2 regions of the Mycetohabitans sp. B46 genome follow, and region 1 is predicted to be linked to the other one. Evidence: riboswitches for the same ligand, from Rfam matches in the RefSeq annotation. Region 1 holds a riboswitch; the other holds the start of a gene.

Evidence for each region. Region 1 has a riboswitch for thiamine pyrophosphate ahead of thiC (phosphomethylpyrimidine synthase ThiC). Riboswitches for the same ligand answer to the same signal wherever they lie in the genome.
Region 2: it holds a riboswitch for thiamine pyrophosphate, as region 1 does, so the genes downstream of both, IHE30_RS08405 (FAD-dependent oxidoreductase) here and thiC (phosphomethylpyrimidine synthase ThiC) in region 1, are expected to answer to the same signal.

What each region holds. Positions count from the first base shown of each region.
Region 1 is NZ_JADBGL010000005.1:8,733-20,580, reverse strand. Features, by position in the region: gene IHE30_RS06815 (hypothetical protein) at 3-248, shown strand; gene IHE30_RS06810 (ferritin-like domain-containing protein) at 498-1,031, opposite strand; gene IHE30_RS06805 (DUF1328 domain-containing protein) at 1,269-1,442, opposite strand; TPP riboswitch at 1,994-2,100, shown strand; gene thiC (phosphomethylpyrimidine synthase ThiC) at 2,182-4,113, shown strand; gene IHE30_RS06795 (glycine zipper 2TM domain-containing protein) at 4,229-4,441, shown strand; gene IHE30_RS06790 (DMT family transporter) at 4,744-5,664, shown strand; gene IHE30_RS06780 (hypothetical protein) at 6,206-6,571, shown strand; gene arfB (alternative ribosome rescue aminoacyl-tRNA hydrolase ArfB) at 6,575-6,976, shown strand; gene IHE30_RS06770 (AAA family ATPase) at 7,004-9,055, opposite strand; partial or broken gene recB (exodeoxyribonuclease V subunit beta) at 9,100-11,848, opposite strand, start outside.
Region 2 is NZ_JADBGL010000006.1:105,604-117,451, forward strand. Features, by position in the region: gene mlaE (lipid asymmetry maintenance ABC transporter permease subunit MlaE) at 1-38, opposite strand, end outside; gene IHE30_RS08385 (ABC transporter ATP-binding protein) at 42-887, opposite strand; gene thiE (thiamine phosphate synthase) at 1,016-2,140, opposite strand; gene IHE30_RS08395 (thiazole synthase) at 2,137-2,994, opposite strand; gene thiS (sulfur carrier protein ThiS) at 3,063-3,260, opposite strand; gene IHE30_RS08405 (FAD-dependent oxidoreductase) at 3,264-4,388, opposite strand; TPP riboswitch at 4,553-4,690, opposite strand; gene IHE30_RS08410 (ABC transporter ATP-binding protein/permease) at 5,006-6,727, shown strand; gene thpR (RNA 2',3'-cyclic phosphodiesterase) at 6,771-7,340, opposite strand; gene IHE30_RS08420 (glutamate synthase subunit beta) at 7,433-8,899, opposite strand; gene IHE30_RS08425 (glutamate synthase-related protein) at 9,008-11,848, opposite strand, start outside.

The DNA of each region.
Region 1 (11,848 bases):
ACGTGCTGAATTCGGATCGTACGCTATGGGTGGATATGACGGCGCAGGTCGCCATCCTGCTCGGCGACGCTAGCGGTGGCGACGTGCTCACGGGCTGGACCGTGGGCGGCGGCCGCGTCGCTTACCTGCGAGCAAGCCTGACCGTGGCGATCGGGCTTGTTGCGGCATCGTTCGTGATCTTCAGGTTGTCGCCTTCGAGCTTGATCGGGCTCGTGCTGAATGTGATCATGCTGGACGTCGGCGCGTAAACGGTCCAGGTCTCGAATCAATCGGGGATCGACACGCTGTGGCCCAACGCGCGCAACCGCGCCAATACCGCCATAAAGTCAGCTCTTTCATTAGCGGTGCAGGCGATTGGGCGCTGGGCTCGCCGGCGTGTCACCAGCAGGGTTAGCTCGGCGTTGAACTTGTTTTCGGACTGTCCACCGCGCTGGCCGCCATGGTCCATTGGCGCGGCGGACAGCGACGTGCGCCGGCCGCATGAAGCGGCCAGTGCGTTAGTCGCGCTCCGCGAGCAAGTCAGCCATATCGTCCGCGTGCTCCTCTTCGACCGCCAGGATTTCCTCGAAAATACGACGCGTGGTCGGGTCCTTGTCGCCAATGTACTTGACGATCTCGCGGTAGGTGTCGATCGCGATGCGCTCCGCAACCAGGTTCTCTCGAATCATCTCGGTCAGCGTCTCGCCTTCCACATACTCGGAGTGCGAGCGGCTGGCCAGCCCGGCCGGCGCAAAATCGGGCGACCCGCCCAACTGCACGATGCGCTGCGCCAACTGATCCGCATGCTGCTGCTCCTCGGCCGCATGCTGCGCGAACTCGTCGGCCACCGCTTCCGAGTTGATCCCTTTTGCCATGAAATAGTGCCGCTTGTAGCGCAGCGTGCAGACTAGCTCCGTGGCCAACGCGTCATTAAGCAGCTTTAGGATCGTGTCGCGATCCGCGCTGTAGGTCGACGTCACGGGGCCCTCGTCCATGTGCTGGCGAGCGCGCTCGCGGATTGTCTCCAGGTCGAGTCTAAAGGTGTCTGTCATTGCAACCTCCCTAAGTGACCGTCATGCCCTCATCCCGTCGATCAACAAACTGACGACGGACATGACATCAAAAACATAAAACAAGATTTTGCTCGGTCCGCGCGCCACGCATGGCCAAGCCGGCCAACCTCGATGCGCAGGTCATCACAGCCGCGGCAAGCAGAAACACGGCTGCGTCGCGCAGCATCGCGGCCCTTTATCTACGCGCATGATACGCTCGTCGTTCGCGTATAGCGGCTAGATCATCTTCCTCGCGACAAACACACCGATCAGCAGGCACACCACGCACAGGACAACGAAGATGAAGAACAGAAACTTCGCAATCGCGGCCGCGCCCGTGGCAATACCGCTGAATCCAAGCAATCCGGCGATGATGGCGACAATCGCAAAGAATAACGCCCACTTCAACATGATCGCGACCTCCATAGCAAGCGCCGGGATTCGGCAACGAGTGCCATTATAGCAAAAGACATGCCAGATTTGTCACCTCCGACCCCGGCATCGCGCTGTCCGATAATCCGTCGTCTTCCTAAAATCAAGGGCTTAGAACCATTTACCGAACGGTGGTACGACGCACCGATGTAGGGTGCTCAGACCAGCGAAGCCGCCACTTTCTTTCATGCAATGAGTAAGCCTTACCCCAATTGACTGGAACCGCTGGATACTGAAATCGCTGGAATGGGTCGGCGACCTTGAAAAACTGCGGACCATGGGATGCGTGCACACGAGGCTAGAAGGCGGGCGTTGGCACGCGCTCGAGTAGGCGGCTGACTTCCGCCAGCGCGCACGTGGCAGCGTGGACCCGATCGTCCCAGGCGGTATCTCGTTAAATCGACAGGGATAATCGACCGGGATGTCTGTTGCTTATCGGCAGTACGCTGAATAGCGCGCTCGACATGCGCGCTCACCGCCGGCTCACCGGACAGCGGTTGCCAAACGCCCCTGAACCAGTGTATCTTGAACTTGCTACGCGGGGGTCCTGCTTGCGCACCATCGCCAAGCGGGTGAGAAACACCCTTTGAACCTGATCTGGGTAATGCCAGCGCAGGGAAGCGTCCGGGGTCGATCAACGATGTCGCCGCAATCCACCCCGCTCCACCGCTTCTCCGGTCTCCCGTGTCCCGTTGCCTTTGCCCACAGGAGACATTCGATGGTTGCCAATCCCAAGTTTCTGTCCGAGTCCGCACGCGTGGATGATGCCGCAGTCGCACCGCTGCCGAATTCCCGCAAAATTTATGTGACCGGCTCCCGGCCCGACCTACGGGTTCCGATGCGCGAAATCAGCCAGGCGGACACGCCGACCGGCTTCGGTGGTGAGAAAAACCCGCCAATCACGGTCTATGACACGTCCGGTCCCTATACCGACCCCGACGCCAAAATCGACATCCGTGCCGGCCTGCCCGCGCTGCGCGAGACTTGGATCGAGGAGCGCGACGATACTGAGCGACTGGAAGGGCTTTCGAGCCAGTACGGCCAGGCCCGCGCGGCCGACCCGGGCACCGCGCCCCTACGCTTTCCTGGCCTGCATCGCGCGCCGCGGCGGGCCAAAGCCGGCGCCAACGTGACCCAAATGCACTACGCTCGCCGCGGCATCATCACGCCGGAAATGGAGTTCATTGCGATTCGCGAAAACCAGCGTCGCCATGAATATCTGGAAAGTCTGCGCAACAGCGGACCACAGGGCGCCAAGCTGGCCGAACTGATCGGCCGGCAGCACCGTGGCAACGCATTCGGCGCGGCGGCATTCAGTGGCGCCCAGGCCCGCGAAATCACCCCTGAATTTGTGCGTGATGAAGTCGCGCGCGGTCGCGCGATCATTCCGGCCAACATCAATCATCCCGAATCCGAGCCGATGATCATCGGCCGCAACTTCCTGGTGAAGATCAATGCAAACATCGGCAATTCCGCTGTTACGTCATCGATCGGCGAGGAAGTCGACAAGATGACGTGGGCGATCCGCTGGGGCGGCGATACCGTAATGGACTTGTCCACCGGCAAGAACATCCACGAGACGCGCGAGTGGATCATTCGCAACAGCCCGGTGCCGATCGGTACTGTGCCAATCTACCAGGCACTGGAAAAAGTCCACGGCAAGGCGGAGGAACTGACCTGGGAAATCTTCCGCGACACGCTGATCGAGCAGGCCGAGCAAGGCGTCGACTATTTCACGATTCATGCCGGCGTGCTGCTGCGCTATGTACCGATGACGGCGAACCGCATGACGGGGATTGTCTCGCGCGGTGGCTCGATCATGGCCAAGTGGTGTCTTGCCCATCACCGCGAGAGCTTTCTGTACGAACATTTTGAAGACATTTGCGAGATCATGAAGGCGTACGACGTGAGCTTCTCACTAGGCGACGGGTTGCGGCCGGGCTCGGTCTACGATGCCAACGACGAGGCGCAGCTCGCCGAACTCAAAACGCTGGGCGAGTTGACACAGATTGCGTGGAAGCACGATGTGCAGACGATGATCGAAGGCCCGGGGCACGTGCCGATGCAGTTGATCCAAGAAAACATGGACTTGCAATTGGAATGGTGCAACGAGGCGCCGTTTTATACGCTCGGGCCGTTGACCACCGACATCGCACCGGGATACGACCATATCACCTCGGGCATCGGTGCGGCGATGATCGGCTGGTTCGGCACCGCGATGCTGTGCTACGTGACGCCGAAGGAACACCTGGGGTTGCCGAACAAAGACGATGTCAAGGAAGGCATCATCACGTACAAGCTTGCCGCGCACGCTGCCGACCTTGCGAAGGGGCATCCCGGCGCGCAAATGCGTGACAACGCGTTGTCGAAAGCCCGCTTCGAGTTCCGTTGGGAGGATCAGTTCAACCTCGGACTCGACCCTGATAAGGCGCGCGAATTCCACGACGAGACCCTGCCGAAGGATTCCGCAAAAGTTGCCCACTTTTGCTCGATGTGCGGCCCCCATTTCTGTTCGATGAAGATCACGCAGGACGTGCGCGAGTTTGCCGAGAAGCAAGGTGTGGGCGAAGTGGAGGCGCTGCGCAAGGGCATGGAAGTCAAGGCGATCGAGTTCAAGCAGTCAGGCGCCGAGATCTACCAGAAACAGTAAAGTAACATTGGCTTACAAAAGCGACGAATTGCCTACAAAACCGCAACATCTTGAAACGTATCGATCGCGTACTATCGAATTGGGTCGGCAATCAACACAACGAGGAGTCACGATCATGAATTCGGTCAAGCGTATCGGCGCCGCGGCGCTCGCCACCGCGCTGCTGGCGAGCCTGGCGGCGTGTGACGGGATGACCACGCGCCAGCGCAACACCGCGATCGGCGCGGGCGTAGGTGGCGTCGCTGGGGCGGCAGTCGGCGGCAACGCGCTGTCGACGCTGGGCGGCGCAGCCGTCGGCGGCATCATCGGCAACCAGGTCGGCAAGTAAGCCTTCGACGTGCCCGCCCGACGTCGCGCCGGGCGCGCGGCGCCCCTTGTTGTCCCGCTACGCACTTCACCACCGGATGGCTTGCTCTGCTCGTCGCGACTCTATGGGCCAAGCATTCGGCCGCGCCACGGCCGCGCGGGCTGACTGCGCCCTTCTCCACGCTACAGTCCACGCAAATCCATTGCCTTGCCCCAGGGCAAAACCCCTCCACCATAAGCGAAGTGCTGCAATAACGATTGGAACACTATTCCCAGCGCGGCCGCCAGGGTTTAGAGTAATAGGCGTTTTTTTTGATTCTGCCTATGACAGCCCGCAACCTTTTTCATCTCCTTGTGCTTGCCGCACTGTGGGGCGCCTCGTTTCTCTTCATTCGGATCGGGGTAACCGAATTCGGCGTCGCACCGCTGATGGCACTACGTGTGTCGATCGGCGCGGTGTTCCTGGTCGCGCTGCTGGTGGCACAAAAGGGTTTGTCCGGCGCGTGGCATGGCGCGCGCCGCAAATGGTGGCCATTGTTCGTCGTCGGCGTATTGAATTCAGCCGCGCCATTTTGCCTGGTTGCCTATGCCGCACTCACGCTGTCGGCCGGATTAGCTTCGGTGATTAACGCGACGACGCCATTGTGGGGCGCCCTGATCGCATTCGTTTGGCTCGGTGACCGGCTCAGCGGCATGCGCACCGCCGGGCTCGCGCTCGGCTTCGCGGGCGTGGTACTACTGGTTTGGGATCAGATCACGGCGCCGGTAGGCGCGAACGGCACGCCGGTACCGGCGGCCACCACAACACTCGCCGCAGGCGCGGCGCTCGGTGCCACGGCACTATACGGTGTGGCGGCGAACTACACCAAACAGTACCTGTCCGGCGTGGACTCGTTAACCGTGGCGGGCGGCAGCATGGTTGGCGCGTCCATCGCCCTGCTGCCGCTGGCCGCGTGGTGCTGGCCTGCCGCCCCGATCTCGACGCATGCGTGGCTCGCGGTGCTGGCGCTCGGCGTCGCGTGCACGGGGATCGCGCACAGCCTCTACTTCCATTTGCTGGCCACGGCCGGCCCGGCCCGCGCGATGACGGTGACGTTCGTGGTACCGGTGTTCGGTATTCTGTGGGGCGCGCTGTTCCTCGCGGAATCCGTGTCGATGCGGATGCTCGAGGGATGCGGGGTCGTGCTGATCGGCACCGCGCTCGCCGCCGGCTTCATTAAGCGGTTACGCGCGCAGACATCGTAACGCCTGGCGCAGGCTCGCCAATCCGCGGCAAGACCCTATTGCGGCTGCGCGCGGCCCACTGCTGAAATGGGGCACCGTTTCGAAGGACGCGTTTGGGGACGCGTCGTTTGAGACTTGCATGCGTTATCCGGCAATCACGCTACTGGCCCCGAGCCAGCGAATTCGCTCGGATACAGCCGGCTAGCTCAGATGAATGCGCCGTCCGACCTCAGCATGCAAAATACGGGCGTCCTGCTGCAGCAGTTCGAGAATCCAAAAATCCTACTGATCGAACTAGGCATTCATGATGCTGCGACCCAAAGAAATGCGGGTCGTCCATCAGGCAAAATGCGGGTCGTCCATCAGGCAGCCAGCATTACGCGCGAGATATGCGCGAGCAAAGCGAAAAGCGGACTGACATCCGGCTGCTGGAACAAGAGCCGTGGCGACAGATCCCACGCCGCACGCCCCATGCAAACTCGCGACAAGGTTTCTACCGGCAGTGGCGGAGCGTCGCGGTTGTTAGCGCGATACTATTCAACATGGCAAGGCTTCGAAGAACATGATGCGACGTAGCGGCATGACACACACCGGGATAGTGACGATTGCGCCCGACGGAGCCGGTGCGGCGCCGACTCACCCGCTGCGCGCGCATGGCGTCAACTTACTGTTGCAACCCGATCCGCGCAGTATCCATGGCGGCGCGCCGAGCTGGATCGCCCAATACGGCGAGCTGACGCTACGCTCGGTATTCCAGCCGGTCATGTCGATGACGCCTACGCGTATCATTGGCTATGAGGCCCTGGTACACCGCAACGTCGGCGCCGACGCAATTACCCCCGATGAGTGGCTAACGCGGGCGATTCAAACCGGCGTCCATGATGCGATACCGGCTGCACTGGCTGGGGCTGGTACGGGCAGACACTGAACCATGCACAAACTTGTCATTCCCGACCACGAAATCACCATGACGGCAGTGCGAGCACAAGGCGCAGGCGGGCAAAACGTCAATAAGGTATCCAGTGCGATCCATTTACGGTTTTCGATTCGATCTTCATCGCTGCCCGAAAGGGTCAAGATGCGCTTGCTCGCACTGAATGACAACCGCATTACGCGCGACGGAATCATCGTCATCAAGGCGCAATCCTATCGGACACAGGAGTTGAACCGTGCCGAAGCACTCGCACGGCTGCACGAGCTAATCGAACGCGCCAATACCCCCCGTCGGCCCCGCCGGGCAACCCAGCCAACGCTGGCGTCGCGGAGGCGCAGGCTCGACGCGAAGACACGCCGTGGCGAAGTCAAGGCCGGTAGACGGCCGGTGATCGACTAAGCACAACGGCGCAACAAGCTCGCAACTTTACCGTGACAAGGCGATTTCGCACCGTGCACGCGCCGCAGCGTATCGTAACCGCGCCGACAGCCCAGTATCGCGGCGGGTCGGCGTGCCAATGGCCTGTGCCAGCACCGCGCGCGTGCCGATAATCGTGATTTGGGCCCGCGCGCGGGTCACAGCCGTGTAAATCAACTCTCGCGACAACGCCCGGCTGAACGTAGGCGGCAACACCAACGCAGCCCGTTCGAATTCCGAACCCTGTGACTTGTGGACCGTAAGCGCGAATGCCGTATCGTGCGACGGCAGCATCGCGGGTGACACGCTCCGGCGCTGCCCGGCACGCTGTTCGAAAACCACCCGCAGCGCGCCGTCGCCGGCCGGCAGCGCGATGCCGATGTCGCCATTGAATAGGCCGAGTGCATAGTCGTTGCGCGTGACGATGACCGGACGGCCGGCGAACCACCGGGCGGCCGGTGCGAGCGGCAAGCGGGCGACCCGACGCAGCTCAGCGCTGATCCACTCGTTCAACGCCTCGACGCCATGCGGGCCGGCGCGAACCGCGCACAGCACACGGAATGCATTGAGCGCATCGAACAGTGCGCCGGCCTGCGGCTCGTGCCGCTGCAGCATCCCAGCCAGCAGATTGGCATAGCGTGCGAAACCCCGCGCGATGTATTCGCGTGCCGCGTGTCCAAGTGCCGGCCCGCCGTCATCGATGAAGTAGGCGGGCGCGCGATCGTCTGCCGCGTCGAGCACACCGAGCGCGTTCTCAGGCAAACCGTCGCGGATGGCACTGGAGAGCTGTCCAATCGGGGAATCAAGGCCGAACCGATAGTTGGTCTGCAACCACACGACGCAATTGGCAAGCGCAGCGGGCTGTGCACCGTCGGCCGCACGTGCCATGTCGTTCGACGCTGGCTCGACAATATCCGCCGCTCCATCTGGCAGATTGTCGTCGGCGAACAGATCGCGCTGTGCAGGCGCTGAGGTATCGAACAACGCGCGATAACCCGCCCCGTCCGATAGCGGATCAGCGTACTCACATTGGGGCAAGCCACCGCGAACATGCGCAGCGAGCGCGTTGCGCAATGTATCGACCGTGCAGCCAAGCGCCTGCGCGATACGCTCGGCACGTTGTCCAACATAGCAGGGATGCGCACTCAGTTCGGCGAACACCGCCCCCGCGTCGACTGCAGCCAATTGATCCTTGTCACCCAGCAGGATCAATCGGGCACGCGGTGCGACAGCGTCCACCAACCGGCTTGCCAGCGCGACGTCGATCATCGAAGCTTCGTCAACGACGATGACATCATACGGCAAAGGATTGCGCCGATGATGGCGAAAACCCCTGTCCGGTGTACTACCCAGCAATCGATGCAGCGTATACGACGCGGTCGGCAGCTTGGCGGCGATATCGTGAGCCAACCGATCGGCGCGCGACGCCAATGCCTCCAGCATGCGCTGTGCTGCCTTGCCAGTGGGCGCCGCCAGCGCGATGCGCAGATCCGGTTTGGCATCGAGCAAACAGGCCAGCACGCCGACGACCGTGGTCGTCTTACCCGTGCCTGGTCCACCGCTAACAATCGTCAGTTGCCCGGACAAGGCAACAGCCGCCGCGACGCGCTGCCAGTCGAGGTCACTGCCGCTCGCCTCGCCAAAATAGCGGGTCAGTACGTTACGCCACCGCTGCGCGTCATCGAACGACGCATCATCCAATTCCGCCCGCGCGTGCACGTTCAGTGCATTGGCAAGCCCACGCTCGAATTCGTAATAGCGTGCGAGATACAGTCGGTCATCGAGGTCGATCACCAGCGGCAAACGGGGCGCCGGCTCGTCGTCATCGATGCGCGTGGCAACGCCGCTTGCAAGCAGTGACGCGCGGACTGTGTCGGACGGCTGCCCGAGTTGCCGCGCAAGCACTGCCAGCTCGATGCAGACATGTCCGTTTGCAATGGCCGCGCTAACCATCGCGGCGGCGGCCGCAGCGACGCGTACATCGCCGGCGGCTGCCCCCAAGCTTTGCGCAAGCGCACCGATCCGGCGCGAGAACCCCTGGGCCAATATGATGTCAGTCATCACGGCCCTCCACCCAAGCCAGGCATGCTCCGCGCCCACTGAAATCAAGCATGGCCGCCCCCCGCTGAAAACAGTGCGTCGAACGCATCGACGGCGGCGCGCGTCGGCCTGAATCGTTCGATGCCGGCACCAGGCCAATCCGGCCGCACGCCTCGCAAAAATAGATACAGGCTTGCACCGAAATGAGTGTCATAGTCGTAATTCGGCAGGCGCGCCTGCAGATATCGGTGCAGCGCAATCGTATAGATCAGCGCCTGCAACCGGTATGCATGGGCATCCATCGCGGCTGATAGCGCATGCGCGCGATACGCGTGCGACGAGTTGCCAAGATAGTTCGATTTCCAGTCGATAATCCAAAATCGGCCGCGGAACTCGACCACGGCATCGATAAACCCCTTTAGATACCCGTGCAATACGCCATCGTCGAGGACCATGCCGGCGATGCCGTGCGCCTCTAGCATTGTCGCAAACCGGCGCATATCGAGTGACGCAACCGGAAAGACAAATTCGAGTTCGGTCAACCGACGCGATGGATCCAACTCGCCAAGCATGAAGTCCGCTTCGAGCGGAGTATGCGCAAGATCCCGCAACAGGCGCGTCATCATCGCACTGAGCCGCTCCGTGCTCAACTCGCGCGAACTCACCGGCTGCTCGGTCAGCGCCTGCAAGATGGCAGTCGGCCAGCTCGAAGGATCGCGCAGATCCGCAAGCTCCAACAGCCGATGCAAACAGTCGCCCGCGGCCGGCCCCCGGGGGAAATGCAGGATGTCGTCGTCACGCAGCTCGGGCGGCGCACTAGTTGGCATCGGTTCTAAGTCTGCTGCAATCGCCTGCGCATCGGCCTGAGCGACATCGTCGTCGTGATCAGGTCGCGCGTGCAACACATCGTCGATATCCGGTAACGACCGTTGTCGCGTTGAGGCGAGCGAGCTGAAACTCGCGATCCGCCAGGCGTCGAAGAGACGGCGCGCCGGCACGCGTGCGTGCACGTCCACGTGTGCGACGCATCAGGTGGAGGCAACGGATCACGTCGGACCACGGTCGGTAGCGGCACGACGACGACGCCCTCGTCGTCGCCCGGCAACGCGCGCCAGCATGCCGCCAACGCGGCAGTCTCAGGTGGCGCATCCAACCATGCGTCGAAATGTATCGATCCGCCGGCAACGAGCCAGTTCAGCACACTTTGACGCGCCTCCTTCGTCGATGCATAGGCGCCGCTCGTGTAGATCCCCGCCACGAGATAGCACCGATACACGGCACGCGTGAGCGCGACATAGATCAGGCGAGCACGCTCGGCCGCCTGTTCACGCATCACGCCTCGATCGATGCGCTGCGCCTCGTCGCCATCGCAGCCGAAGTGCAGCACGGCAAGTCCATCCTCACGATGGTACTCGCGCGCCGCCGGCAACGCAGCGGACGGGGGCCCGGCACGCAATGCACCGTTGGTCAGGAACGGGCAGAACACCACGGGGTACTCCAGTCCCTTGGACTTGTGGATCGTCACAATCTGGACCAGATTTCGGTCTGATTCGAGCCGCAATTGCGTCTCGTCGCCGACGCCGGGATTCGCACGCTGCGCACTCAGCCAGCATAGCGTTGGCGCAATACCGGGATGTTCGCTGTCGCGAGCCTGGATCAGTTCGGCCAGGTGATTCACGTCGGTGAGCCGGCGTTCACCGTCGTCTGCACTCGCCAGGCGCTGCGCAATGCGCAGTTCGCGCATCACGATGCGCCACATCGGCGCAAAGCCGCGCTCGTGCCAAAGCAACCGATAGCCCGCAAACCGCTCCACCCACGATGCCGAGTCCAGCTCCGATGGCACCGGCTCGCATCGGCCAGCCGCGGCAGCGGCTGGCTCACCTTGCTCGATGGACCATAATGCCGCCGCGTCCAAACCGATCCAGTCCGTGGCCAATGCCGCTCGCAAGCGTCGTAGGTCCCCCGGCGTGTCGATCGCCAACAGGAGGCGTTCGAATTGCTCCGCGTCGATTGATGCGAACACCGAGGCTTGGGCAAGCTCCACGCTGCCAATGCCCCATCCGCGCAATACCCGTTTCATCAACATACCCTGCCGATGCGCTTGCACGAGCACGGCGATATTCGCCGGAGCGAGCGGCTCGGTGCCAATCGTCGCATCGCCCGCCCGCGCGTCGCGCATGAGCCGTGCGATCTCTGCCGCACACGCCTCAGCGGCTGCGCGCTCGGCATCCCGCTTGCTCAGTGGCGCGTGGTCCGGCAGCCACCATACTCTCAGGGCCGCCCCCCTGCCATCGCTTGCGCCGAGCGGGTCGTGCCGGTCGGCAAATGCCGGTCGCGACCTCATGGCGGCGCGCACCGGGTGGTAGTCGAGCCCATCGAGCACAAAAGCACGCGGGTTGGCACCGAACAACTGATTGCACGCAGCGATCAGTGCAGGATCGGACCGTTGATTGACGGCCAACGTGTAGCGGGCGCTGGCATGGGCACGCGCGTCCAGGTACGTATGCAAATCGGCGGCGCGAAAACTGTAGATCGCCTGCTTCGGGTCGCCAACGAGGAACAAGGGGCCCTTCGGCGCAAAAATTTGGTTAAAGATTGCGAACTGCAGCGGGTCCGTGTCCTGGAACTCATCGATCAGCACTGCAGGATAGCGCTCACGCAACGCATCGGCGAGCCAAGGGTGCGCATGCAGCGCATGATACAAATTGGCCAGCAGGTCATCAAACGACATGATCCGCGCGGTGCGCTTGCGTTCAGCAACGCTCAAGGGCCCGACACGCAGCCACTCGCGCACCAGCGCAAACCAACGACGCA
Region 2 (11,848 bases), on a different contig from region 1:
AGGCCGTCGAGAACGGCGCGGCCGACCGTGGCGATCATGCGCTACTCTCCTGCGCGCGGCGCAGCGCCGAGACCGAAGTCCACCTCCAGCGGCGCGCTCGCATAGTGAAAATGAAAGGGACCGTCAGGCGCGCCGTCGATAAACTGCCGCACGCTTGGATCCTGCGACGCGCGCAACTGCGCGGGCGTACCCTCGGCGAGCACCCGTCCATTCGCAATGAAATACACGTAGTCCGCGATCGCAAACGACTCCGGCACATCGTGCGTCACGAGGATCGACGTCGCGCCGAGCGCGGTATTGAGGGTGCGAATCAGGTTCGCGGTAATGCCCAGCGAGATCGGATCAAGTCCCGCGAACGGCTCATCGTACATCATCAGCTCGGGGTCAAGCGCAATCGCCCGGGCCAGCGCGACCCGGCGCGCCATGCCGCCCGAGACTTCGGACGGCGCCAAGTCGCGGGCGCCGCGCAAGCCAACCGCGTTGAGTTTCATCAACACGAGATCGCGAATCAGCGCCTCTGGCAGATCCGTATGCTCGCGCAGCGGGAATGCGACATTGTCGAACACCGACATGTCAGTAAACAACGCCCCGAACTGGAACAACATGCCCATCCTGCGCCGCGCCGCGTAGACCGCCTGGGGGTCCATTGCACCGACGTCCTCGCCGCGGAACAGCACCTGGCCTCGGTTGGCACGCACCAGGGCACCGATGAGCCGCAACACCGTTGTCTTGCCGCACCCAGAGCCGCCCATGATCGCAACCACCTGTCCACGCTTGAAACGCATGTTCAGATTCTGGAGCACGAGTCGCTCAGCGCTGTAGCCGAAAGCAACGTCGCGAAGCTCAAGCAGAATATCGGAGGCGGTTGGCGGCACGTAGGCAGTCATCAAAAGGCACGGAACGCGGATTATAGGGCCTAAAGCGGATCTGCCGCCTGAAACCCCGACGTGGACTGTGCGCGAGACCGCTTACACGCCACCTTCGCGGCGTAGGGCAATGGCAGGCAAGCCTTACATTATCGGATAAACTTTCTTTGCAACGCAAAGACTGCTTTGTCGACATCCTGGGCTTGCGTGACCGCGCGCACGAGCGCGGCACCGCGTACACCGGTGGCCAGCACGTCGTCCAGCGTCTGCAGGTCGATGCCACCGATTGCCACGCAGGGCACCACGCCGTCCAGGAGCCGCACGTAGCGTGCGAGTCGCGCAAGCCCTTGCGGCACGCTGGGCATCGCCTTGGTGGTGGTCGGAAACACCGCACCCAGCGCGATATAGCTCGGCTTGAAGTGCAGCGCCACCAAAATCTCGTAGTATCCGTGCGAGGACAGACCCAGCCGCAGTCCCGCGTGCGCCAGCGCACCCATGTCCGCGCGCGGCAAATCCTCCTGGCCCAGGTGCACGCCATAGGCGCCTTCGTCCAGCGCCAATTGCCAGTGGTCGTTGATGAACACGCGTGCGTCGTCATAGCGGCGTGCCGCCGCAACGGCGCGGCGCACGTCGGCCCGCAGCACGGCTAACTTGCGCGAATCTGCCGCGTCACCCGCCCCGTCAACCTTGCGGCGCAGTTGCACGGTACGCACGCCGAGCGCTAGCAGCCGCTCGATCCAGTCGGCCGTCGGCACCACCGGATACAAACCGAGCGCTGCCGGGCACGCGGCGAATGGCTGCACCGGCGCATCGGGCAACCCCCGCACGCGCGGAAAGCGCGACACATCGCACGGCCATGGATCTTGCGCATGCTCGTCGCCCTGCCGCCACGCTAAGGCGAGGCACAGCGCATCGTGCAGCGCGCAGCCACAATCGATGAACGCGGCGAACGCCGCGATCCAGTCGTCGCACGGTGCGGCCTCCAACGTGCGGACCGCATCGCCCTGATGCAACCGCATGGCACGCGCCGACGCGTCCAGTACCGCGGCGCCGGCAGCCACCCAGCGCGCGGTATCGGCCGCATGCGGCTGCGCATCGGTCGCTACGATCACGTCACCGGGTCCCGGCTGCGGCGGCGGCGCGAGACAGATCCGCACCGACTGGCTGATGCGCGACCCATCACCCAACCGTGCGCGGATACGCTCGGCCGCCTCCAGCAGTTCATCCGCAGGCGGATAAAAAACCTCGCGCTCCCGCAGGAAGGCGTCGCTCATGCCCGCTCATCCGAGGGCGGGACAGCGGCACCCTCCGGCGCGCGATAGTCGTCCTGGTGCCAGAATGGCATGCCGACCACCGGCGTACTCGCGTGCGCGCTGTCGCGCTCCGGCATCGGCCCAGCCAAGTACGCTTCGCGACCCGCCTCGACCGCACTCGCGAATGCCCGCGCCATCGCCTCGGGCTGCGCCGCCTGCGACACCGCCGTGTTGAGCAGCACAGCGTCGAACCCCCATTCCATCACCTGGCATGCGTGCGACGGCACACCCAGGCCGGCGTCGACGATCAGCGGCACGCCCGTCAGGCGCTCACGCAGCAACTTGAGTCCATACGGGTTCACTACCCCCTTACCAGTGCCAATCGGAGCGCCCCACGGCATCAACGCCTCGCAGCCGACGTCGAGTAGTCGCCGCGCGACAACGAGGTCTTCCGTGCAATACGGCAGTACCTTAAAGCCGTCCCGCACGAGGATGTCGGCCGCCTCGATTAAACCGACTGGATCCGGCTGCAACGTGTAGTCGTCCCCAATCAGTTCGAGTTTGATCCAATCGGTCTCAAACACTTCGCGGGCCATCTGCGCGGTCGTCACCGCCTCTTTCACGGCATGGCAGCCGGCGGTGTTGGGCAGCAGCGTGACGCCCCGGCGCTTCAGCGCGTCAAAGAAACCGACGTCGGCGTCGCCCTGCGCAGCCAACTGGCGCCGCAACGCGACGGTGACCATCGCGGGCCGCGCGGCCACGAGCGAGGCCTCGAGCGCATGCAGCGACGGATAGCGCGAAGTGCCGAGCAATAGGCGGCTTGCGAAGGGTTGTCCATACAGGATTAGCGCGTCGGCGGTGGAAAGCGAATGCATCATTGTCTCCGTTCATTTCGGTGACCCATAGGTCAGGTTGTCAGCTCGCGCGGCATGCCGCCAATGCGTCATCCGCCTGCCACGGGCTTGACGACGTCGATTCGGTCACCTTGCGTGAGCGCGCGCGCAGGATGCTGCGCGCGCGGCACGAATTCGCCGTTGATCGCGACCGCGTACGGCGGCACGGCACCATACGAGGCCAGCGCGTCGGCAAGGCGCGCATCGTCGGGCAACGAGAAAGGCTGGTTGTTGATTTGGATATCCATGATTCATGCGTCAGTTGAGCACGGCTGCAACGCAGCCGCACGGTAAAGCATCGGCCAGCGCGAGGCGGCACGCCATGCGTCGAAGCCGTCCGGATCGCGCACCTGCGCATCGAGCAACGCGTGCGCGAGCGCCACGGCTTCGCGCGCCACCTCAGGCGCAATCATATAGCCGTGGCGGTACAGGCCATTGACGCGCAGCACCGACGCACCATCCCACGACAGCGCAGGACGATGGTCCGGCAGGGTGGGCCGGCAATGCGCGTTCAGCTCGAGGATCCGGCCCTCGCCGAAGGCGGGATGCAGCGAATAGGCCGCCGACAACAACTCAAGCGCCGAGCGCACACTCACCGGCGACATGTCTTCGCCCTCGATCTCGGTGGCCCCAATCACATAGTAGTCGTCCTGCTTGGGCGCGATATACAACGGATAGCGCGGATGCAGCAGACGCACCGGCCGGCTCAGACCAATGCCCGGCGCATGAACCCGCGCGACTTCGCCCCGCAGCCCGCGCAGGCCAGACCAGGCCCGCTTTGCACCCAGTCCACGGCAATCGATCACTAGACCGGCAGCAGGCAGGGCATCCTCGCGCACGCAGGTATGCCAGTGCGTGTCAACATGCAACTCGTCGAGTGCGGCGCCCAGCGCCGCCAGCAACTGGCGGTTGTCCAGTTGCCCCTCGCCGGGCAGCAGGCGCGCGTCGTGAAAGCGCGTACCAAGCGCCGGCTCGGCTTGCGTGACCTGAGCGCCGTGCAGTGCGACAATGCCGTCGCGCAGCATCGTCATGGGCGCGTTCACGCGCACGCGCTGCTCGAACAAGGGCCATTCGGCCCGATCAGCCGCATGCCAGACAATCAGTGTGCCGTTGCGTTGGAAGAACACGGGTTGTGGCAGCTGCGGCAGCCATTCGGCCCAGCGCTCGAGCGACGCGGCGCCCAACTCCACCAACAACGGCTCGGCACTGGCCGCTTCAGCCAGCGGCGCGAGCATAGCCGCGGCGACCCACGCTGCCGCACTGCGTCCGCTCGGCTCGCCTTGCTCATACAGCGCGACATGATGGCCCGCGCGCGCGAGCCGCCACGCAATGAGACGACCGGACAAGCCACCACCCAAGACTGCGACATCGGGCATCGGCGCGGCGCGGCACGCGGTTTCTGAAGAGGGGTCGGATCGGTGCACGGCAATCGCATCCTATGTACGGGAATCGAGGTACAAGGACGAAACAACCGGCGAGATTCACGTGCGGGAACCTAACCACAGTGGCGCGCCGGCAGGCACGTCCTCTCCCTCACGGCAGAACGGAATCGGAAACTTCCCGCGCCGGTATTACCCGGATCGGGTGCAAAGGGACTCTCTCAGCCTGGCACTGCGCGGCTCGCCGCGCATCGACTTGCAAACGCGCATCAACGTGCAAAGCACCCCTGTTTCGTCTAAACCCATTAAATCACAAAATCGTTGCGGGCCGCAATTCGTTGCTCTGGCACAATGTCGCGCAATCGCCGCTGCCAAAGCGCGCGCCGCCGCGCGTCTTAAGCCGGAATTAAGCGGTAGCCGGAACAATCCGCATTGGCACGAGTCGGTCACCGTCGCGACGCCCGCGACGCCCGCGACGCCCGCGACGCCCGCGACGCCCGCGACGCCCGCGACGCCCGCGACGCCCGCGACGCCCGCGACGCCCGCGATGCACCGACGCACCGGTAACGCCGGTGAATGGGCCGATTTGAGGAACCCTACATTTGAGGAACCCTATGAGTCAACCCGCATCGGGCAACAACGAACGTATTACCACGTGGGGCCTGATCAAGCCGTACTGGGTATCGGACGAAAAGTGGATCGCCTGGGGACTGCTCGCGCTCGTGGTCGCGATCAACATGACCATGGTGGCGGTCAACGCGTGGTTCAACACATGGCAGCGCGTGTTCTTCGACTCGATCCAGCAGTACAACTACCCGGTATTCAAGCACTCGCTGCTGCAATTTACCGCGATCGCGATGGCGATGATCCTGCTCGGCTCGTATCGCACGTACTTTCGGCAGATGCTCGAATTTCGCTGGCGCCAGTGGCTCACCACGCAATACATGCACGAGTGGCTGTCGGGCCGCGCGTACTATCGGATCGAGCGCGACAAGCTCGCCGATAACCCAGACCAGCGGGTTTCAGTGGACCTACAAGAACTGGCGAGCACGACGCTGGCGCTCTCGCTGGATTTCCTGTCCACGTCCGTCACGCTACTGTGGTTCAGCCATGTCCTGTGGCAGTTGGCCGGCCCGCTCAGCTTCACCGTGTTCGGCATCGATGTGACCATACCCGGCTACATGGTATGGACCGCCCTGCTCTACGCGGTGATCGGCTCGTACATCACGCATCGCGTCAACCATCCGCTCGTGTCGATCAACTACCAACAACAACGGGTCGAAGCAGACTTTCGTTTCTCGTTGATCCGGTTGCGCGAAAATGTGGACCAGATTGCCCTGTACGAGGGCGAGCGCTCCGAGGAGAAAGCGCTGCAAGGCGCCTTCGGGCACATTCGCGACAATTGGCGGATGATCATGCGCTATACGCGGCGCCTGAACATTGTCGTGGTCAGCTATTCGCAACTGGCCCTCGTGTTCCCGTTCATCGCCGCCGCCCCGAAATACTTCGCGAAGGCGGTCAGCTACGGCGGCTATCAGCAGACAATCGGCGCGTTCGGCACCGTCAGCAACGCGTTCTCATGGTTCGTCAGCAGCTACTCGACGCTGGCCGCCTGGCGCGCCGTGATTAACCGGCTCAAAGAATTCCGACGCATCATGGCGCAACCGCAGTTGCTCGAGTCAACGTCGCGGGCCACCGAGCACGGCGGCATTCACATGAGAATGGCCGATACGACGGTACTGCGCGTGCAGGCGCTGCGGTTGTTGCGCCCGGATGGCACGCCGCTGTCGACGATCGGCTCGTTTGCAATCGCGCCCGGCTCGCGGGTGCTCGTGCAAGGCGCGTCGGGCTCCGGCAAGAGCACACTGCTGCGCTCGCTGGCCGGCCTGTGGCCATTTGGCAGCGGCACCATCGAGATGCCCGTCAACGCACGCGTGATGTTCGTGCCGCAGAAAAGCTACGTGCCGATCGGCACGCTCAAGGACGCGCTGTGCTATCCGGCGACGGCCGACGCGTTCACCGACGCGGACTGTGCCGACGTGCTGCGCGCCTGCCGGCTAGGCGAACTCGTCGATAAGCTCGAGGCAAGCAACCATTGGGAGCGCGTGCTGTCACCAGGCGAACAGCAACGCCTGGCGATCGCCCGTGTGCTGTTGCAAAAGCCCGATTTCCTGTTCCTTGACGAGGCGACCAGCGCGCTCGACCTTGACACCGAGGCAGCGCTGTACCACGTGCTGACGCAACATCTAGCCCACGCGGCAATCGTCAGTGTCGCGCACCGGCAGTCCGTGCAAGCGATGCACGACGAGACGATCGACGTGGTGCGCGATGCCTGACGTGCGGCAACGTGGTGACGGCTGCGTCCCGCGCATGACACAGTCACGGCCGGGCGAGCCCGGTCGGTACCGCCGCAAGCATCGCGTAGCGCGACCCGGCCGGCGTTAGCGTACTGCTCATCAACGCCAGCGTATCGAAGGTGATCAACGGCGGCACGGGACGCACCGTCTCGACATGGCGCGTCAGCGCGGGCGGATCGCCGCGCAGCCTGGCCAGGGTCAGATGCGGCCGCAACGGCCGCGCAGCGGCGGGCACACCGGCCCCCTCCAGCAGCGCGTCGACGCGAGCCACCCACGCGAGGAACGCCGGCACGGCGATCAGTTCAAGCGCAGACACGCGCGCCCGCGTGGCGCTGGGCAGCATCGCGGCACGCGAGGCGGGCAGCCTATCCGGCACCGGCGCCAGCGTCGGCCATTCGTCAATCAGCCGCGCGCCCGTATCCGGCGTCAGCGCGCCAATGAATCGTATGGTCAGGTGAATCTGCTCGCGCGGTATCCATCTAACGCCTGCGATATGACCGGCGCGCCATGAAGCGCGCCACGCGTCGATTGCATCGAGGGCGCCGGAATCGGGAATCAGTGCGACAAAGCAACGCTGCAATCTGACATCCATCGATGATCCCCTACGACAAAGCCGTCCTGCTGCAAGCGGTCGCCGATGATGAAAAAAGCCCGACCCGGCACCGGCCCGCGCACGGCTCAAGCTCAGCGCGGCAGCTCCGAGTCTCCCATCAGGAACGCATCCACCGCACTCGCACATTGGCGGCCTTCGCGAATGGCCCAGACCACCAGCGACTGCCCCCGGCGCACGTCGCCGGCAGCAAACACCTTGTCGACCGACGTGTGATACGCGCGCTCGTCGTCGGTGCCGGCCCGCACGTTACCGCGCTGGTCCTTGTCAACGGCAAACGCATCGAGCATCGCCGCTGCCGGCTGCGTAAAGCCCATTGCAAGCAATACCAGATCCGCTTTTATTTCGAACTCGGAGTCAGGCACCTCCTGCATCTTGCCGTCCTTCCACTCGACGCGCGCAGCGATCAGCTTGTCGACCTTGCCGTTGCTGCCCTCGAAGCGCTTGGTCGCCACCGACCAATCGCGCTCGCAACCTTCCTCGTGCGAGGATGACGTGCGCAGCTTGATCGGCCAGTATGGCCACACGAGAGGCTTGTTCTCCTCCTGCGGCGGGCGCGCCAGCAATTCAAACTGCGTGACGCGCTTCGCGCCGTGCCGATTCGACGTGCCGACGCAATCCGATCCGGTGTCGCCGCCGCCAATCACGACCACGTGCTTGTCTTTGGCAAGCAACTGATTTGCAAGCTTGTCGCCCGCGTTGACTCGGTTCTGCTGCGGCAGGAACTCCATCGCGAAATGGATGCCGGCCAGCTCACGGCCCGGCACTGGCAAGTCACGCGGCGTTTCGGCTCCGCCCGCCATCACAATGGCATCAAACTGTTCGCGCAATGCGTCCGGCGACAAGGTGTCCTTCGCCGCATGGTTGATCGACGCCGGCAATGGCTCTTTGCCGATGAACACGCCGGTACGGAACGTCACGCCTTCCGCCTCCATCTGGCGCATGCGGCGGTCGATCTGCCACTTCTCCAGTTTGAAGTCGGGGATGCCGTAGCGCAGCAGGCCGCCGATCCGGTCGTTTTTCTCGAACACCGTCACCGCGTGGCCGGCTCGCGCCAGCTGTTGCGCAGCGGCCAGCCCGGCAGGCCCAGACCCCACCACCGCGACCTTCTTACCGGTCTTCAGCTTGGGCACTTGGGGTGCGACCCATCCTTCGCTCCACGCCTTATCGATGATCGCGCGCTCGATCGATTTGATGCCTACCGCGTCGCTGTTGATATGCAACGTGCAGGCGGCCTCGCACGGCGCGGGACAGATCCTGCCAGTGAACTCCGGAAAATTGTTCGTCGAGTGCAGCACGTCGATCGCCTGCTTCCAGTCCTGGCGATACACAAGGTCGTTGAAGTCCGGGATGATGTTATTTACCGGACAGCCATTGTTGCAGAACGGAATGCCGCAATCCATGCAGCGTGCCCCCTGGATCCTTGCGTCCTCATCAGTCAGCACATGCGCGAATTCCTTCCAGTGCTTCACGCGTTCCAGCGGTCGCTCATACACTTCGTGGCGACGTTCATATTCGAGAAAACCGGTTGCCTTGCCCATGAGCTTCTCTTAACCAATGCATATTGAGGGGGCAGCCCGCTACACCGCGGCGGGACTGTCGTGCGTGTGCTTGCCAGCGCACCTGAAGTCGCGTCGGTGCGCGAGCCGTCAGGCCGCTAGGCTCGGCGCGCTCGCCGCCTTCTTCTTGGCGCCGATCTCGGCCAACGCACGCTTGTACTCGGTCGGGAACACCTTGACGAACTGACGCCGCGACGTATCCCAGTTTTCGAGCAGCGCCTTGGCGCGCGGCGATCCGGTGAACTGGAAGTGGCGCTCGATCAGCCCCTTGAGCAATGCCTCGTCGGTCTGATCCTGATGCCACAGTGCCGGATCGACAGTGCGCTCCTGCTCGGCCTGCTGCAGTACCGGCTCAAGGGCGACCATCGTCTTATTGCACTGGGTCGCGAACGTGTTGTCCGGATCGAACACGTACGCGACGCCTCCCGACATGCCAGCCGCGAAGTTGCGGCCGGTCTCGCCAAGCACGGCGACGGTGCCACCGGTCATGTACTCGCAACCGTGGTCGCCGGTACCCTCAACGACTGCCGTCGCGCCGGAGTTACGCACGCAGAAGCGCTCGCCCGCGACACCCCGGAAGTACGCTTCGCCCTCAATCGCCCCATACATGACGGTGTTGCCGCAAATGATGTTCTCTTCCGACTTGCCACGGAAGTCATTGGTCGGACGCACGATGATGCGTCCGCCCGACAGCCCCTTGCCCACATAGTCGTTGCCGTCGCCCACCAGGTCTAGCGTGATGCCGCGCGCCAAGAACGCGCCGAAACTCTGCCCGGCTGTCCCTTTGAACTGGATGTGGATCGTATCGTCCGGCAAGCCATCGTGCCCATACTTGCGCGCGATCACCCCCGAGAGCATCGCGCCGACCGTGCGATTCACGTTGCGCACCGGCTGGATGAACGACACATGCTCGCCCCTGTCAATCGCCGCCTTCGCCTTGTCGATCAACACATGATCCAGTGCCCGGTCCAGCCCATGGTCCTGCGTATCGACGTGCCGGCGCGCCACTTCGGCACCCGCTTCAGGCACATGGAAGATCCGCGAGAAATCGAGCCCGCGCGCCTTCCAATGCTCGATGCCCTTCTTCGTGTCGAGCAAGTCGGCCCGCCCGACCAGTTCGTCAAAGCGGCGAATCCCGAGCTGCGCCATGATTTCGCGCACTTCCTCGGCCACGAAGAAAAAGAAGTTCACCACGTGCTCGGGCTGGCCCTGGAACTTCGCACGCAGCACCGGGTCCTGCGTCGCGACGCCCACGGGGCACGTGTTCAGATGGCACTTGCGCATCATGATGCAGCCTTCGACGACCAGCGGCGCCGTCGCAAAGCCGAATTCGTCGGCGCCCAGCAGCGCGCCGATCACGACGTCGCGCCCGGTTTTCATCTGCCCGTCGGCCTGCACGCGGATCCGGCCGCGCAGCTTGTTAAGCACCAGCGTCTGCTGCGTCTCGGCCAGGCCCAACTCCCATGGCGTACCAGCGTGCTTGATCGACGACAGCGGCGATGCGCCCGTGCCGCCATCGTGGCCCGCGATCACGACGTGGTCAGCCTTGGCCTTGGCCACGCCCGCCGCCACCGTGCCCACGCCGACTTCAGAGACAAGCTTCACCGATACGCTGGCGCTCGGGTTGGCGTTCTTCAGGTCGTGGATCAGTTGCGCGAGGTCCTCGATCGAATAGATATCGTGGTGCGGCGGCGGGGAAATCAGCCCGACGCCCGGCACGCAGTAGCGCAGCTTGCCGATGTACTCCGACACCTTGTGTCCGGGCAGCTGGCCGCCTTCGCCCGGCTTGGCGCCCTGAGCCATCTTGATCTGGATCTGGTCAGCCGAGCTTAAATACTCGGTGGTCACACCGAAACGGCCCGATGCGACCTGCTTGATCTTCGAGCGCAGCGAATCGCCATCGCGCAACGGAATATCGACGGCGACGGCCTGCTCACCCAAGACTGAGCCGAGCGTATCCCCATTCTTGATGGGAATGCCACGCAACTCATTACGGTAACGGCGCTCGTCCTCGCCGCCTTCACCGGTGTTGGACTTGCCACCGATGCGGTTCATCGCGATCGCCAGCGTCGCATGCGCCTCGGTACTGATCGAGCCAAGCGACATCGCACCGGTTGCGAAGCGCTTGACGATCTCCTTGGCCGGCTCGACTTCATCGAGCGCAATGGCCTTAGTTGGATCGACCTTGAACTCGAACAGGCCGCGCAGCGTCATGTGACGGCGGGTCTGGTCATTCATGATATGGGCGTACGCCTTGTAGGTCTGGTACGAATTGCTGCGCGCCGAATGCTGCAGTTTCGCCACCGCGTCGGGCGTCCACATGTGGTCCTCGCCACGCACGCGGTACGCATACTCGCCGCCGGCGTCAAGCATCGTCGCGAGAACCGGGTTGTCGCCGAATGCATCGCGATGTAGGCGGATCGCCTCTTGCGCGACGTCGAACAGGCCAATGCCGCCGACGTTGGATGCGGTGCCTTTGAAGTACTTGGCGACCAGTTCGCTGGACAAACCCACCGCCTCGAAGATCTGCGCGCCGGTGTACGACATGTAGGTTGAGATACCCATCTTCGACATGACCTTCTGCAGGCCCTTGCCGAGCGCCTTCGTGAAGTTTTGGACGGCCTTGTCGGCCGACAGCGCGCCCGGCAGGCCACTGGACATCGCCACCAGCGTCTCAAGCGCCAGGTAAGGATGCACCGCCTCGGCGCCATAGCCGGCGAGCAGGGCGAAGTGATGAACCTCGCGCGCGGAACCGGTCTCGACCACCAGGCCCGTACTCGTGCGCAACCCATGCGCCACCAGGTGGCTATGAATCGCCGAGGTCGCGAGCAACGCCGGGATCGCGACATTGTCCCGGTCGGTCTTGCGATCCGATACGATTAAAATGTTGTAGCCGGAGCGTACAGCGTCGACTGCCTCAGCACACAGCGA